DNA from 4 places in the Leucobacter faecis genome. Region 1 is predicted to be linked to each of the others. Evidence: predicted binding sites of a transcription regulator. Region 1 holds the regulator's gene; each other region holds the start of a gene.

Region 1 (3,087 bases):
TGTTGGGGCCGCACAGAATCGCGATGCTGGGCTGGTGCTCGGTGAGCGCCGCACGTACATCATCGGCTGCCAGTCGGTACCCCTCGGGCCGCGGCACCGCGATCCAGCCAGTGTCAGTGCCATCGGCCAGCAGCGGGTACATCGAATAGGTTGGGGTGAAGCTCAGTAGGGTGCGGCCGGGCCCACCGAAGGCCTGCAGCACCTGCTGCAGCACCTCGTTGGAACCATTCGCGGCCCACAGCTGCTCTGCTGTGAGGCCATGCCCCAGGTAGCCGGCTAGCGCTACTCGCAGGCCGTCGAACTCGCGATCCGGGTACCGGTTTGCCGTGCGCACGGCAACTTCGAGCGCCGCGGTGATGTCTGCGACAACCTCGTCGGGAATGGGGTGCGTGTTCTCATTCACATTCAAGCTCACGGGAACCGGGTCTTGCGGAGCGCCATAGGGCCGCTTACCCACGAGATTGGCACGGAGGGGAAGATCACTCAAACTGGTCACGCAGCCAGTCTATAGAGGGCGAGCAGCGCTGCCCGCCAGATGCTACGCCAGGCTACAGCCCCAGTTCCTCAGCGGCCATCACCGAACCGCTGTCGCCATAGCGCAGCGGCACCGCAATGGGCTGACCCGCCGCGATGTCGGCGCCGCGTAGCTGGTTGAGCTGAATGATCTCTGCCACCAACTCGCGGGGATCCATCGCCGGGTCGAGCTCGGTTGCCAGCTGCCACAGCGAAGCTCCCGGCGCCGCCACAATGTACCCAAACTCAGCACCACTGGGTTCCCCAGACGCCACAGCTTGCGGTGCACCAAGAGTCGCCACCAGGGCAAACGATGCCGCCACCGCACACGCTGCAAGTCCGCCAAAGACGACGCGGCCCCGGCGTGTGAGTCGAATACGCACGGGCGCCACTCGCGCCGCGGGCGCGACTGCGCCCGCTTGTGCCCTCTGAATGATGGGTACCTGCGTCACTGCTGCACTCATTGTCATTTCCCTTCAATCGAGCGTTCACCACACGGGCGAACATCGCTTTCGAATATAACTTCGATATATCGAAACCGCAACCCCTTCGTTCGATCTTCACCAAACTTGCGCACGGAATTCTCGAACACTTGTTTGGCGGGTCGCACCAAAGCCGGGTAAGCTTTCGAACCAACGAGAGCACTCAAGCAGGCACCTCCGACACTGACGTCGACAGCCCGCCTGCCGCGAAGCACAGCAACGAGGAGTCGACATCATGGTCACCAATGCAGAACGGTTAGAGCGCTTAGACCGGCTGACCGCGAAACAGCGCGTTATTCTCGAGTACATTGTCAGTTCGGTAACCACGCGCGGGTATCCACCGAGCATGCGAGAGATCGGCGACGCCGTGGGGCTTTCGTCACTTTCGAGCGTCACCCACCAGCTCAACCGACTCGAGTTGGCGGGCTGCATTCGGCGGGACCCCCACCGCCCGCGCGCGCTCGAAATTCTCGTGAGCCCCACCGTGGACGAGCCCCCGGTCGACACTCCCGTGTCAGCTGAAGAGACTGCCTTCGTGCCACTCGTCGGGCAGATTGCGGCCGGCGTACCGATCACTGCTGACCAGCAGGTGGAAGAGATCATGCCGCTGCCCCGGCAGCTCGTAGGCAACGGCACGGTATTCATGCTCAAGGTGGTGGGCGATTCGATGGTTGACGCCGCGATTTGTGACGGAGACTTCGTTGTCGTTCGTCAGCAACGCGAAGCGACCAGCGGCGATATCGTAGCCGCCATGATCGACGGCGAAGCGACCGTCAAAGTGTTTCGACGTCGCGACGGCCACACTTGGCTTTTGCCCCGCAATAGCGCGTTCGAGCCGATCCTGGGTGACCACGCCGAGGTCCTCGGCAAAGTGGTCGCGGTGCTGCGCTCGATCTAGCAGCCCGCGACCACTCCTCGGCCCCCGCTAGACCAGCGCGGGCGATAGCAGGTCAAGCTCTCGCAGCACCGCGAGCACACGCTCGTGACGGTTGAACGTGTAGAGATGCAGGGAGGGCGCCCCGCCGTCAAGCAACTCGCGAGACAGCTCGATGGTGTGCTCAACCCCGAGCTCTGGTGCATAACCGCCAGCTTCTTCGATTGCGCGCATCAGCTCTGAGGGCGCCGGGCGGCCCGCCAGCTCGGCGACCTTGCGCAGCTGTGCCGCTGTCGCCACCGGCATGAGGCCCGGCAACACCGGAATCGTAAGCCCTGCGCGCTGGGCATCGGCCACGAACGCGAGGTATTCGTCGGCGTAAAAGAACAGTTGCGTGATCGCAAACTGTGCGCCTGCTTCCTGCTTCGCCACGAGCCAGTCAACGTCCTCGGCGCGAGAACGCGACAGCGCATGCCCGTTGGGGTAGGCCGCGACGCACGTGCGCCCCACACTCGTGAACGGCGGGCGCTCGGCCCTCGCCTGTGCCACCAGTTCAACGAGCTCGAGCGAGCTGAGCGAACCGGCCACGGCCGCATCAGACTCGCTAGACCCGCGCGGTGGGTCTCCCCGCAGCGCGAGAAAGTCGTGCACGCCAGCGTCCATGATGCCGTGAATCGCTTCAAGAATGGCCTCGCGCGTCTCGCCCACCGTCGTGAGGTGTGCGAGCGGTAGGGCATTCGTGTGATCACGCAGATACTTCACCAGGTCGAGTGAAGCACCTCGGTGCGACCCGTTCGCACCGTACGTCACCGAGATGAAGTCGGGCCCCGCCGCGGCCAAATGCTGCACCGCGTTTCCGAGCGCAAGCGCCGCGGCACCACTGCGAGCCGGAAACACCTCAAACGAAAACCGTGGCTTGGTCGGCGCGCTGCCGGTGAGCAGCAGGTCACCCGATGCGCGAGTATCAGATGAGCTCATACGAGCACCTCCTCGGGGCGTCCAGCGAGTTCGGCACTCGCAATCGTTGTGCCCCGCACACGCGCGGCAATCTTGGCAAAGGCGACGTCACGCGCAAAGTCGGGTGAACCGTGTCGGGGCTTCTCGTCAATCAAGTACGGCGAGAACCCGCAGTCGTCGGTTGAACCCAACTGTGCAGGGGGCACGAATCGGGCCGCACGCACGAGCTGTTCGGCAATTTCGCGATCAGTTTCGAGCTTC
Region 2 (3,087 bases), on a different contig from region 1:
TTTCGATGTCGCAGTGCGAGGGTCGAAGTCGTCTGCGCGCTTCTTGCCGCGCGAAGCACAAGACGTCAGTTTCGCGCGGGGACAATGACCCCCACTGAAACGGAACCTTTTGAATACCGGCACCATCGAAGTCGCCCCCGGGGCAGCCACTGCCCCAGCCAGCACGGGCACGGCCGCCCACAAACACCCAGCGATCACGTTCTGGCAGGGCGTCGCCATCATCTTCGGCACGAACATCGGTGCCGGCCTACTCAGCCTGCCCTACGGCTCTCGCCAGGGTGGCTTCCCCGCCCTGATGATCGCGCTGCTCATCTCGGGCTTTCTCGCGACCGCGTCGATGCTGTATGTTGCCGAGGTCGCGCTGCGCACCAAGCAGCCACTGCAGCTTGCTGGCCTCGCGCAAAAATACCTCGGCAACACCGGATCATGGCTGGTTTTCGCTGGAGTCGTCGTCAACGGTTTGGGTGCGCTCATCGCGTATGCATCGGGTAGTGGAAGTCTGCTCGCAGACCTGCTCGGCGTGCCTCCCATGCTTGGCAGCATCTTGTTCTTTGTGCCCGCCGTCGCCATCATGTGGCTTGGCCTACAGGCCACCGGCAAGTCTGAGCAGGCGATCACGGTCACGATGCTCGCTCTCATTCTGGTGTTGTGTGGCTGGACGTTTGTGGGACCGGGCCTGCACGCCGAGTTCCTCACGTATATGCAGCCCTACTTCATCATTCCGATCGTCAACCTCGCGGTATTTGCGTTCGTCGCGCAGTACACCGTGCCCGAGCTCGCGCGCGGCCTCGCCGCGACCAACCCCCGCGCGCTGCCGCGCACCATTGTCGTAGGCATGAGTGCGACGGGTTTCTTGCTGGCGCTCGTGCCGCTCGCGGCGCTCGGCATGATGGGCCCCGACGGCATCACCGAGGTTGTCACAATCGCCTGGGGCCAGCAGCTTGGCACCGCCGCGTATTACATGGCCAACATTTTTGCTGTGCTCGCCATGATGACGTCGTTCTTGGGCATTGGGTTCACCATGATGATGAACATCTTTGACCGTTTCAAGTGGCCTTCTGAGGGCTCACGGCGGCACAAGGTGGCAGCGATGGCCATCACCGTGGTGCCGCCGTTTATCATCGGCGTAGCTGGCTGGGCCGGTTTTGTGTCGGCACTCGGTTACGCGGGCGGCTTCGCGGGTGCGATCATGTCGATTGTTCCCGTGATGATGCTGCACCGCGCGCGCAAGCACGGCGACCAGGAGCCCGCCTGGGTTGCTGGCTGGATCGCGCACCCCGCCATTCAAACGGCGCTCATTGGCGTCTTTGGTGCGGCTTTTGTGTTCTCCATCCTTTCAGTGCTGGGACTGGTGCCGCAGGGCTGGCTGTAGTCCTGGCTACTTAAACTGGGGCCTGGTGATTTATCTTCGTCCACAGGGCCCCTTTTAGGGGTCTCTACGTTCGAATCTGTGGATAACATTTCCCGAAGATTTGTACGATTCATGAGATAATAGATACATGACTCCCACCACCTCGCCCCAGTTCCCGGCACACAGTGCGTGCCGGGAACTGGGGCGAGTCACCGGCCGTTGGAGCGTGCTTGTATCATGACCGCTTACGCCCCGGGCCCTACTCCTCGCGCATCGCGCGGGGCAGGGGCCGGGGCGGGCCGCAGTGCTGGCGGTGGTGGCTGCGGTAAGGGGCAGAAGAAGCCCCGCAAAGAACAGCGCGAACGGCGTCGTGACGGCCGCACCACGAACGAGGCCGTCACCTATGTTGAAGAACTCACGCGCATGCAACGGCGCATCGACCGCGACCGCATGGACGAATACGCCCGCCTCGTCGCGGTCGCGTCACATGACCGCTCCCCCGCCCAGCTCGGGCTGCGCTGCCTCCGGGCAGAACTCGCGGCCGCGCTACACGTGAGTGAACACGCGGTCGAACGTGAACTCGACCTCGCCCACACCCTCGCCACCCGCTATGTCGCCACGAGTGAAGTGCTGGGGGCGGGGCTTGTCGGGTTGGCGCATGTGCGCGTGATCTGTGACGCGGGCACGATCATCGGATCAGGCGAGGGATCTGCCGTGCGGCACGCGAAGTACGAAGCGGCCGTGCTGAAGTACGCGATCGAAGAAACCCCGACCAGGTTGCAACCCATCGCGAAGCGGCTCGCCGAGGAATACGCTGAAGTGTCACTTGACGAGCGGCACGCGGCCGCCCGCAAGCGGCGCCGCATTGAAGTGGTTGACCGTGAAGACGGTATGGCCGAGCTGTATGCGTATTTGCCGGCCGAGATCGCGTACGCGATCAAGGACCGGGTGCAGCGCATCGCGAAACAAACCTGGACCGTCGAGGTCGTCACGGTCGAGGCCGAGCGGCAGGCCGCCGCACGTGAAGACGCCGCCCGCGAGGCCGCCGCGCGCGAAGCCGCCGCGCGGGCTGCTGCCCCCCAAGCGGCTGAGCAGGCGGGCGAGGCCAGCCAGGCGGGCCAGACGGCAGAGCCGGCGCCGAGCCTGGCCGATCAAGTGGCACCGGCGCGCACCCTCGACGAGGTGCGCGCCGACACCCTCGCTGAGCTGCTGCTCAACGGTAACCCGTACACCGAGCTTGATGTGAGCGACGGCAGCAAAGCAGCGCAGGTACCCAGTGGGTTCTTCGCGCACGTGCAGGTGCTGGTGCCCATCGCCTCGATCCCGGCCACAGCAGACCTCGCCACCGGCACCAGCGCCGCATCCCCGCGGCAGGTGTGTGAACTCGTGGGGTACGGGCCGATCGCTTCGCAGATCGCGCACGACATGCTTGCCCTCTCCCGCAACGTCTCCCGCGTGGACGAAGACGAGTACGGTAACGTGCTGCGCGTCGACCGCTATAAACCGACGAGGGCGATGCGTAACCTGTTGTGGGCGAGAGACCGCAGGTGCAGGTTTCCGGGCTGCACCCGGCTCCCCATAACCTGCGACATGGACCACACGATCGCGTGGGAACACGGCGGCCCCACCACCACAACTAATTTACAACTGCTGTGCAAAGCACACCATTCCTTGAAACACGGCACGGATTGGCGGCCCGTGCAAGACCGCACGGGCACGGTGACGTGGAAGAGCCC
Region 3 (3,087 bases), on a different contig from region 1:
GCCTGAGCTCACCGCTGGCGCGGTCGCACTCGTGATCGTCTCGGGGCTCGCATGGGGGCTTGGGTACTTTGGTCAGCCCCACATTGCGGTGCGCTTTATGGCCCTGCGCAACCCGGGCGAAGCGAAGGCTGCCCGCCGTATTGGCATGAGCTGGATGGGCATCTCGCTTATCGGCGCAATCGGTTCAGGCATGGTCGGCATCGCCTACTTCGCGAAGAACGGCGGCGCTCCTTCAGACCCTGAGACGGTTGTACTGCTGATGGCGCAGGTGCTATTGCATCCGCTCATCGCTGGCCTCGTACTCGCGGCCGTGCTCGCCGCCATCATGAGTACGCTGTCGAGTCAGCTCATCGTGTGCTCTTCGGCGCTCGTCGAAGATCTCTACCGCGTTATGAAGAAGCCCGCCCCCAGCGAGAAGCACCTCGTACTGTTGGGGCGCGGCGGCGTGCTCGTCATCGCGCTAATCGCGGCGATCCTTGCCATTACGCCGAACGACAGCATTCTGGGACTTGTCGGGTTTGCCTGGGCCGGGTTTGGTGCCGCGTTTGGCCCGCTCGTGTTGCTCAGCCTCTTCTGGCGCCGACTCACGAACTGGGGAGCGCTCGCCGGCATGGTTGTCGGCTCGGTGATGGTGTTCGTGTGGAAAGCACTGGGCACCGGACTCTACGAGCTGCTCCCTGCCTTCGTCGCGGCGCTCATTGCGGCGATCGTAGTGAGCCTCCTCACATCACGCGGCAAGTCCGCTGATGAGATCGACCGCGAATTCACCAAGACCGGATCGATGCTCGTTGTGGGTGCGGTTGGTGCTAGTGCGGCTGATCGCAACGTGCTGCCTTAGGTCGCTATAGCCGAGACCGGTGAGGCCGAGGCCGGTGTTCGGGCAGCTTTGATCCCTAGATCGACCTTTAACTACAGATCGACCTTTAGACACATGAGAACCGACGAACCCGTGTGTGTAAAGGTCGATCCATGTAGTTAGGTCATTGCAGCTATCGGATCGGGCGTCGGATCGGGACTCGGATCGGGACTCGCTCAGGGTCTCGCGCCGCCCAACTGGGTGACCTGGGGCCGCCCACCTCGGTGATTTATCTTCGTCCACAGGCCCTCTTTTCGGGGTCTCTACGTTCGAATCTGTGGATAACATTTCCCGAATATTTGTACGATTCATGAGATAATAGATACATGACTCCCACCACCTCGCCCCAACTCCCGGCACACAGTGCGTGCCGGGAGCTGGGGCGAGTCACCGGCCGCTGGAGCGTGTTTGTATCATGACCGCTCACGCCCCGGGCCCTACTCCTCGCGCATCGCGCGGGGAAGGGGCCGGGGCGGGCCGCAGTGCTGGCGGCGCTGGCTGCGGTAAGGGGCAGAAGAAGCCCCGCAAAGAACAGCGCGAACGGCGTCGTGACGGCCGCACCACGAACGAGGCCGTCACCTATGTCGAAGAACTCACGCGCATGCAACGGCGCATCGACCGCGACCGCATGGACGAATACGCCCGCCTCGTCACGGTCGCGTCACATGACCGCTCCCCCGCCCAGCTCGGGCTGCGTTGCCTCCGGGCAGAACTCGCGGCCGCGCTACACGTGAGTGAACACGCGGTCGAACGTGAACTCGACCTCGCCCACACCCTCGCCACCCGCTATGTCGCCACGAGTGAAGTGCTCGGGGCGGGGCTTGTCGGGTTGGCGCACGTGCGCGTGATCTGTGACGCGGGCACGATCATCGGATCAGGCGAGGGATCTGCCGTGCGGCACGCGAAGTACGAAGCGGCCGTGCTGAAGTACGCGATCGAAGAAACCCCGACCCGGTTGCAACCCATCGCGAAGCGGCTCGCCGAGGAATACGCTGAAGTGTCACTTGACGAGCGGCACGCGGCCGCCCGCAAGCGGCGCCGCATTGAAGTGGTCGACCGTGAAGACGGAATGGCCGAGCTGTACGCCTACCTGCCGGCCGAGATCGCGTACGCGATCAAAGACCGGGTGCAGCGCATCGCGAAACAAACCTGGACCGTCGAAGTCGTCACGGTCGAGGCTGAACGGCAGGCCGCCGCACGTGAAGACGCCGCCCGCGAGGCCGCCGCGCGCGAAGCAGCCGCGCGGGCTGCTGCCCCCCAAGCGGCTGAGCAGGCGGCGCAAGAGGCACCCGCCACCCAGCCCGGGCAAGGCGAGCACATCGGCCAGGCCGAGCACGCAGGCCAGACGGGCGAGGCCAGCCAGGCGGGCCAGGCGGCAGAGCCGGCGCCGAGCCTGGCCGATCAGGTGACACCGGCGCGCACCCTCGACGAGGTGCGCGCCGACACCCTCGCTGAGCTGCTCCTCAACGGTAACCCGTACACCGATCTTGATGTGAACGATGGCAGCAAAGCAGCGCAGGTACCCAGTGGGTTCTTCGCGCACGTGCAGGTGATGGTGCCCATCGCCTCGATCCCGGCCACAGCAGACCTCACCACCGACACCAGCGCCGCATCCCCGCGGCAGGTGTGTGAACTCGTGGGGTACGGGCCGATCGCTTCGCAGATCGCGCACGACATGCTTGCCCTCTCCCGCAACGTCTCACGCGTGGACGAAGACGAGTACGGTAACGTGCTGCGCGTCGACCGCTATAAACCGACGAGAGCGATGCGCAACCTGTTGTGGGCGAGAGACCGCAGGTGCAGGTTTCCGGGCTGCACCCGGCTCCCCCAAACCAGCGACATGGACCACACGATCGCGTGGGAACACGGCGGCCCCACCACCACAACTAATTTACAACTGCTGTGCAAAGCGCACCATTCCTTAAAACACGGCACGGATTGGCGGCCCGTGCAAGACCGCACGGGCACGGTGACGTGGAAGAGCCCGACCGGTCGGGTACACACGGACCGGCTCGCGGGCCGCCGCTACCCCCGCCCCGACACTGGCCCCGACATCGACCCTTACGGCGACTGTGAGAACGGGCAGGCCGACGATCTTGGGCCCGACCCGTGGGACGAGGCGCCAGCGGTGGAGCAGGAGTTCAGCGAGTTTTTGTGGTGGCGCCAAGCGAGTACGGAAGCAGACCGCCCAAAACCAGCAGAGACCACCCCGGCAGGCACAGCCACAGGCC
Region 4 (3,087 bases), on a different contig from region 1:
CGAGCCTCATCGCCCGTGCCTGCGTCATTGCCGTCGGTGCTGTCGGTGTTGTCGGTGCTGTCGGCAGTCACGAACCTCACCTCGCGCTTGGGGCCTGTGGCTGTGCCTGCCGGGGTGGTCTCTGCTGGTTTTGGGCGGTCTGCTTCCGTACTCGCTTGGCGCCACCACAAAAACTCGCTGAACTCCTGCTCCACCGCTGGCGCCTCGTCCCAAGGGTCGGGCCCAAGATCGCCGGGCTGCCCGTTCTCGGGGCCAGTGTCGGGGCGGGGGTAGCGGCGGCCCGCGAGCCGGTCCGTGTGTACCCGACCGGTCGGGCTCTTCCACGTCACCGTGCCCGTGCGGTCTTGCACGGGCCGCCAATCCGTGCCGTGTTTCAAGGAATGGTGCGCTTTGCACAGCAGTTGTAAATTAGTTGTGGTGGTGGGGCCGCCGTGTTCCCACGCGAGCGTGTGGTCCATGTCGCAGGTTATGGGGAGCCGGGTGCAGCCCGGAAACCTGCACCTGCGGTCTCTCGCCCACAACAGGTTACGCATCGCTCTCGTTGGTTTATAGCGGTCGACGCGCAGCACGTTACCGTACTCGTCTTCGTCCACGCGGGAGACGTTGCGGGAGAGCGCGAGCATGTCGTGCGCGATCTGCGAAGCGATCGGCCCGTACCCCACGAGTTCACACACCTGCCGCGGGGATGCGGTGCTGGTGTCGGTGGTGAGGTCTGCTGTGGCCGGGATCGAGGCGATGGGCACCATCACCTGCACGTGCGCGAAGAACCCACTGGGTACCTGCGCTGCTTTGCTGCCGTCGTTCACATTAAGATCGGTGTACGGGTTGCCGTTGAGGAGCAGCTCGGCGAGGGTGTCGGCGCGTACCTCGTCGAGGGTGCGCGCTGGTGCCACTTGATCGGCCAGGCTTGGCGCCGGCTCTGCCGTCTGGTCTGCCTGGCTGGCCTCGCCCGTCTGGCCTGGGTGCTCGGCCTGGCCGATGTGCTCGCCTTGCCCGGGTTGGGTGGCGGGTGCCTCTTGCGCCGCCTGCTCAGCCGCTTGGGTGGCAGCAGCCCGTGCGTCTGCTTCGCGCGCGGCGGCGTCGCGGGCGGCGTCTTCACGTGCGGCGGCCTGCCGTTCAGCCTCGACCGTGACGACTTCGACGGTCCAGGTTTGTTTCGCGATGCGCTGCACCCGGTCTTTGATCGCGTACGCGATCTCGGCCGGCAGGTAGGCGTACAGTTCGGCCATTCCGTCTTCACGGTCGATCACTTCAATGCGGCGTCGCTTGCGGGCGGCCGCGTGCCGCTCGTCAAGTGACACTTCAGCGTATTCCTCGGCGAGCCGCTTCGCGATGGGTTGCAACCGGGTCGGGGTTTCTTCGATCGCGTACTTCAGCACGGCCGCTTCGTACTTCGCGTGCCGCACGGCAGATCCCTCGCCTGATCCGATGATCGTGCCCGCGTCACAGATCACGCGCACGTGCGCCAACCCGACAAGCCCCGCCCCGAGCACTTCACTCGTGGCGACATAGCGGGTGGCGAGGGTGTGGGCGAGGTCGAGTTCACGTTCGACCGCGTGTTCACTCACGTGTAGCGCGGCCGCGAGTTCTGCCCGGAGGCAGCGCAGCCCGAGCTGGGCGGGGGAGCGGTCATGTGACGCGACCGCGACGAGGCGGGCGTATTCGTCCATGCGGTCGCGGTCGATGCGTCGTTGCATGCGCGTGAGTTCTTCAACATAGGTGACGGCTTCGTTCGTGGTGCGGCCGTCACGACGCCGTTCGCGCTGTTCTTTGCGGGGCTTCTTCTGCCCCTTACCTGAGCCACCGCCGCCAGCACTGCGGCCCGCCCCGGCCCCTTCCCCGCGCGATGCGCGAGGAGTAGGGCCCGGGGCGTGAGCGGTCATGATACAAACACGCTCCAACGGCCGGTGACACGCCCCTGCTCTTGGTACATCGTGTGTACCAAGAGCAGGGGTGAGGTGGTGGGAGTCATGTATCTATTATCTCACAAATCGTACAAATATTCGGGAAATGTTATCCACAGATTCGAACGTAGAGACCACGAAAAGAGGGCCTGTGGACGAAGATAAATCACTGCTGCAGTGATCCATGTGAATCGACGTTGCGCCCGCATCTCGCCGTGCACAAAAATATTTAGATGCACGGGAATATAAATTCTTGAAGTGCCGTTGACCCTATGTGAGGCCGCACAACCTGGCCGCTTCACTTTGTTAGTCACACTTTGTTAGTCACACTTTGTTAGTCACACTTGGAAGGCACAGCATGTCGAACACCGCAGCACAGATCACCGCAGCACAGATTCCCGGTTACCGCGCAGGTACCTGGATCATTGACCCCACGCACTCAGAAGTTGGTTTCTCGGTGCGCCACCTCGCGATCAGCAAGGTAAAGGGCAAGTTCGAGAACTTCACGGCCACGTTTGAGACGGCCGAGAACCCGCTCGACTCGAAGGTAACGGCCTCGGCAGAGGTCGCGTCGATCAATACGAACGAGAAGAACCGTGACGGGCACCTGCGTACGGGCGACTTCTTCGCGGCCGACGAGCACCCCGAGCTCTCCTTCGTGTCGACCGGCGCACGCGCCGAGGGCGGCGACTTCTACGTGGACGGTGAGCTGACGATGCGCGGTGTGACGAAGCCCGTCAGCTTCGCTTTCGAGTTCGGTGGCTTCGGTGAGGACCCCTACGGAAACTACAAGGTCGGCTTCACCGCGACCTCGGTCGTGAAGCGCGAGGACTTCGGTCTGACCTGGAACGCGCCGCTTGAAAAGGGCGGCCTGCTGCTCGGTTCAGACGTCACGATCACGCTCGACGTACAGGCGGCGCTGCAGGCGTAATCGCCAGAGCTAGTCGAGTTCGCCCGTGATCCGGCCCCGCACGCGCCGCAGATCCTCCATCAGTGAGCCCACCAGCACCCAGTGTGTGGGGCTTGGCCGGGGGATCGTGTACGGCGCCGTGAGTGCGGGCGGCTCGACAGGCTCACCCTCGGTCGCGTGCGCGAGCCGCGTGAGATCGTGAGCGGCCCGGCGCATCTCATCGGCCATGCCAGTGACCGTGGGGTCTGCGGCCAGGTCGGGGGAGTATAGGTC

Evidence for each region. Region 1 encodes LexA, which represses DNA repair genes until DNA is damaged. Its sites were predicted from a motif close to TCGAACANNTGTTCGA; they were not measured.
Region 2: ACXR2T_RS11610 (HNH endonuclease signature motif containing protein) is a predicted target of LexA. The motif match lies at 1,465-1,480, and genes of this name have one in related genera.
Region 3: ACXR2T_RS12905 (HNH endonuclease signature motif containing protein) is a predicted target of LexA. The motif match lies at 1,148-1,163, and genes of this name have one in related genera.
Region 4: ACXR2T_RS13320 (HNH endonuclease signature motif containing protein) is a predicted target of LexA. The motif match lies at 1,992-2,007, and genes of this name have one in related genera.

What each region holds. Positions count from the first base shown of each region.
Region 1 covers NZ_JBTJEP020000002.1:154,961-158,047, forward strand. The annotation lists gene ACXR2T_RS02435 (histidinol-phosphate transaminase) at 1-496, opposite strand, end outside; gene ACXR2T_RS02440 (hypothetical protein) at 549-977, opposite strand; gene lexA (transcriptional repressor LexA) at 1,231-1,893, shown strand; gene ACXR2T_RS02450 (methylenetetrahydrofolate reductase) at 1,921-2,847, opposite strand; gene ACXR2T_RS02455 (uroporphyrinogen decarboxylase/cobalamine-independent methonine synthase family protein) at 2,844-3,087, opposite strand, start outside.
Region 2 covers NZ_JBTJEP020000015.1:21,763-24,849, reverse strand. The annotation lists gene ACXR2T_RS11615 (aromatic amino acid transport family protein) at 110-1,372, shown strand; gene ACXR2T_RS11610 (HNH endonuclease signature motif containing protein) at 1,589-3,087, shown strand, end outside.
Region 3 covers NZ_JBTJEP020000018.1:59,469-62,555, forward strand. The annotation lists gene putP (sodium/proline symporter PutP) at 1-838, shown strand, start outside; gene ACXR2T_RS12905 (HNH endonuclease signature motif containing protein) at 1,272-3,087, shown strand, end outside.
Region 4 covers NZ_JBTJEP020000019.1:69,787-72,873, forward strand. The annotation lists gene ACXR2T_RS13320 (HNH endonuclease signature motif containing protein) at 1-1,883, opposite strand, end outside; gene ACXR2T_RS13325 (YceI family protein) at 2,263-2,835, shown strand; gene ACXR2T_RS13330 (FUSC family protein) at 2,845-3,087, opposite strand, start outside.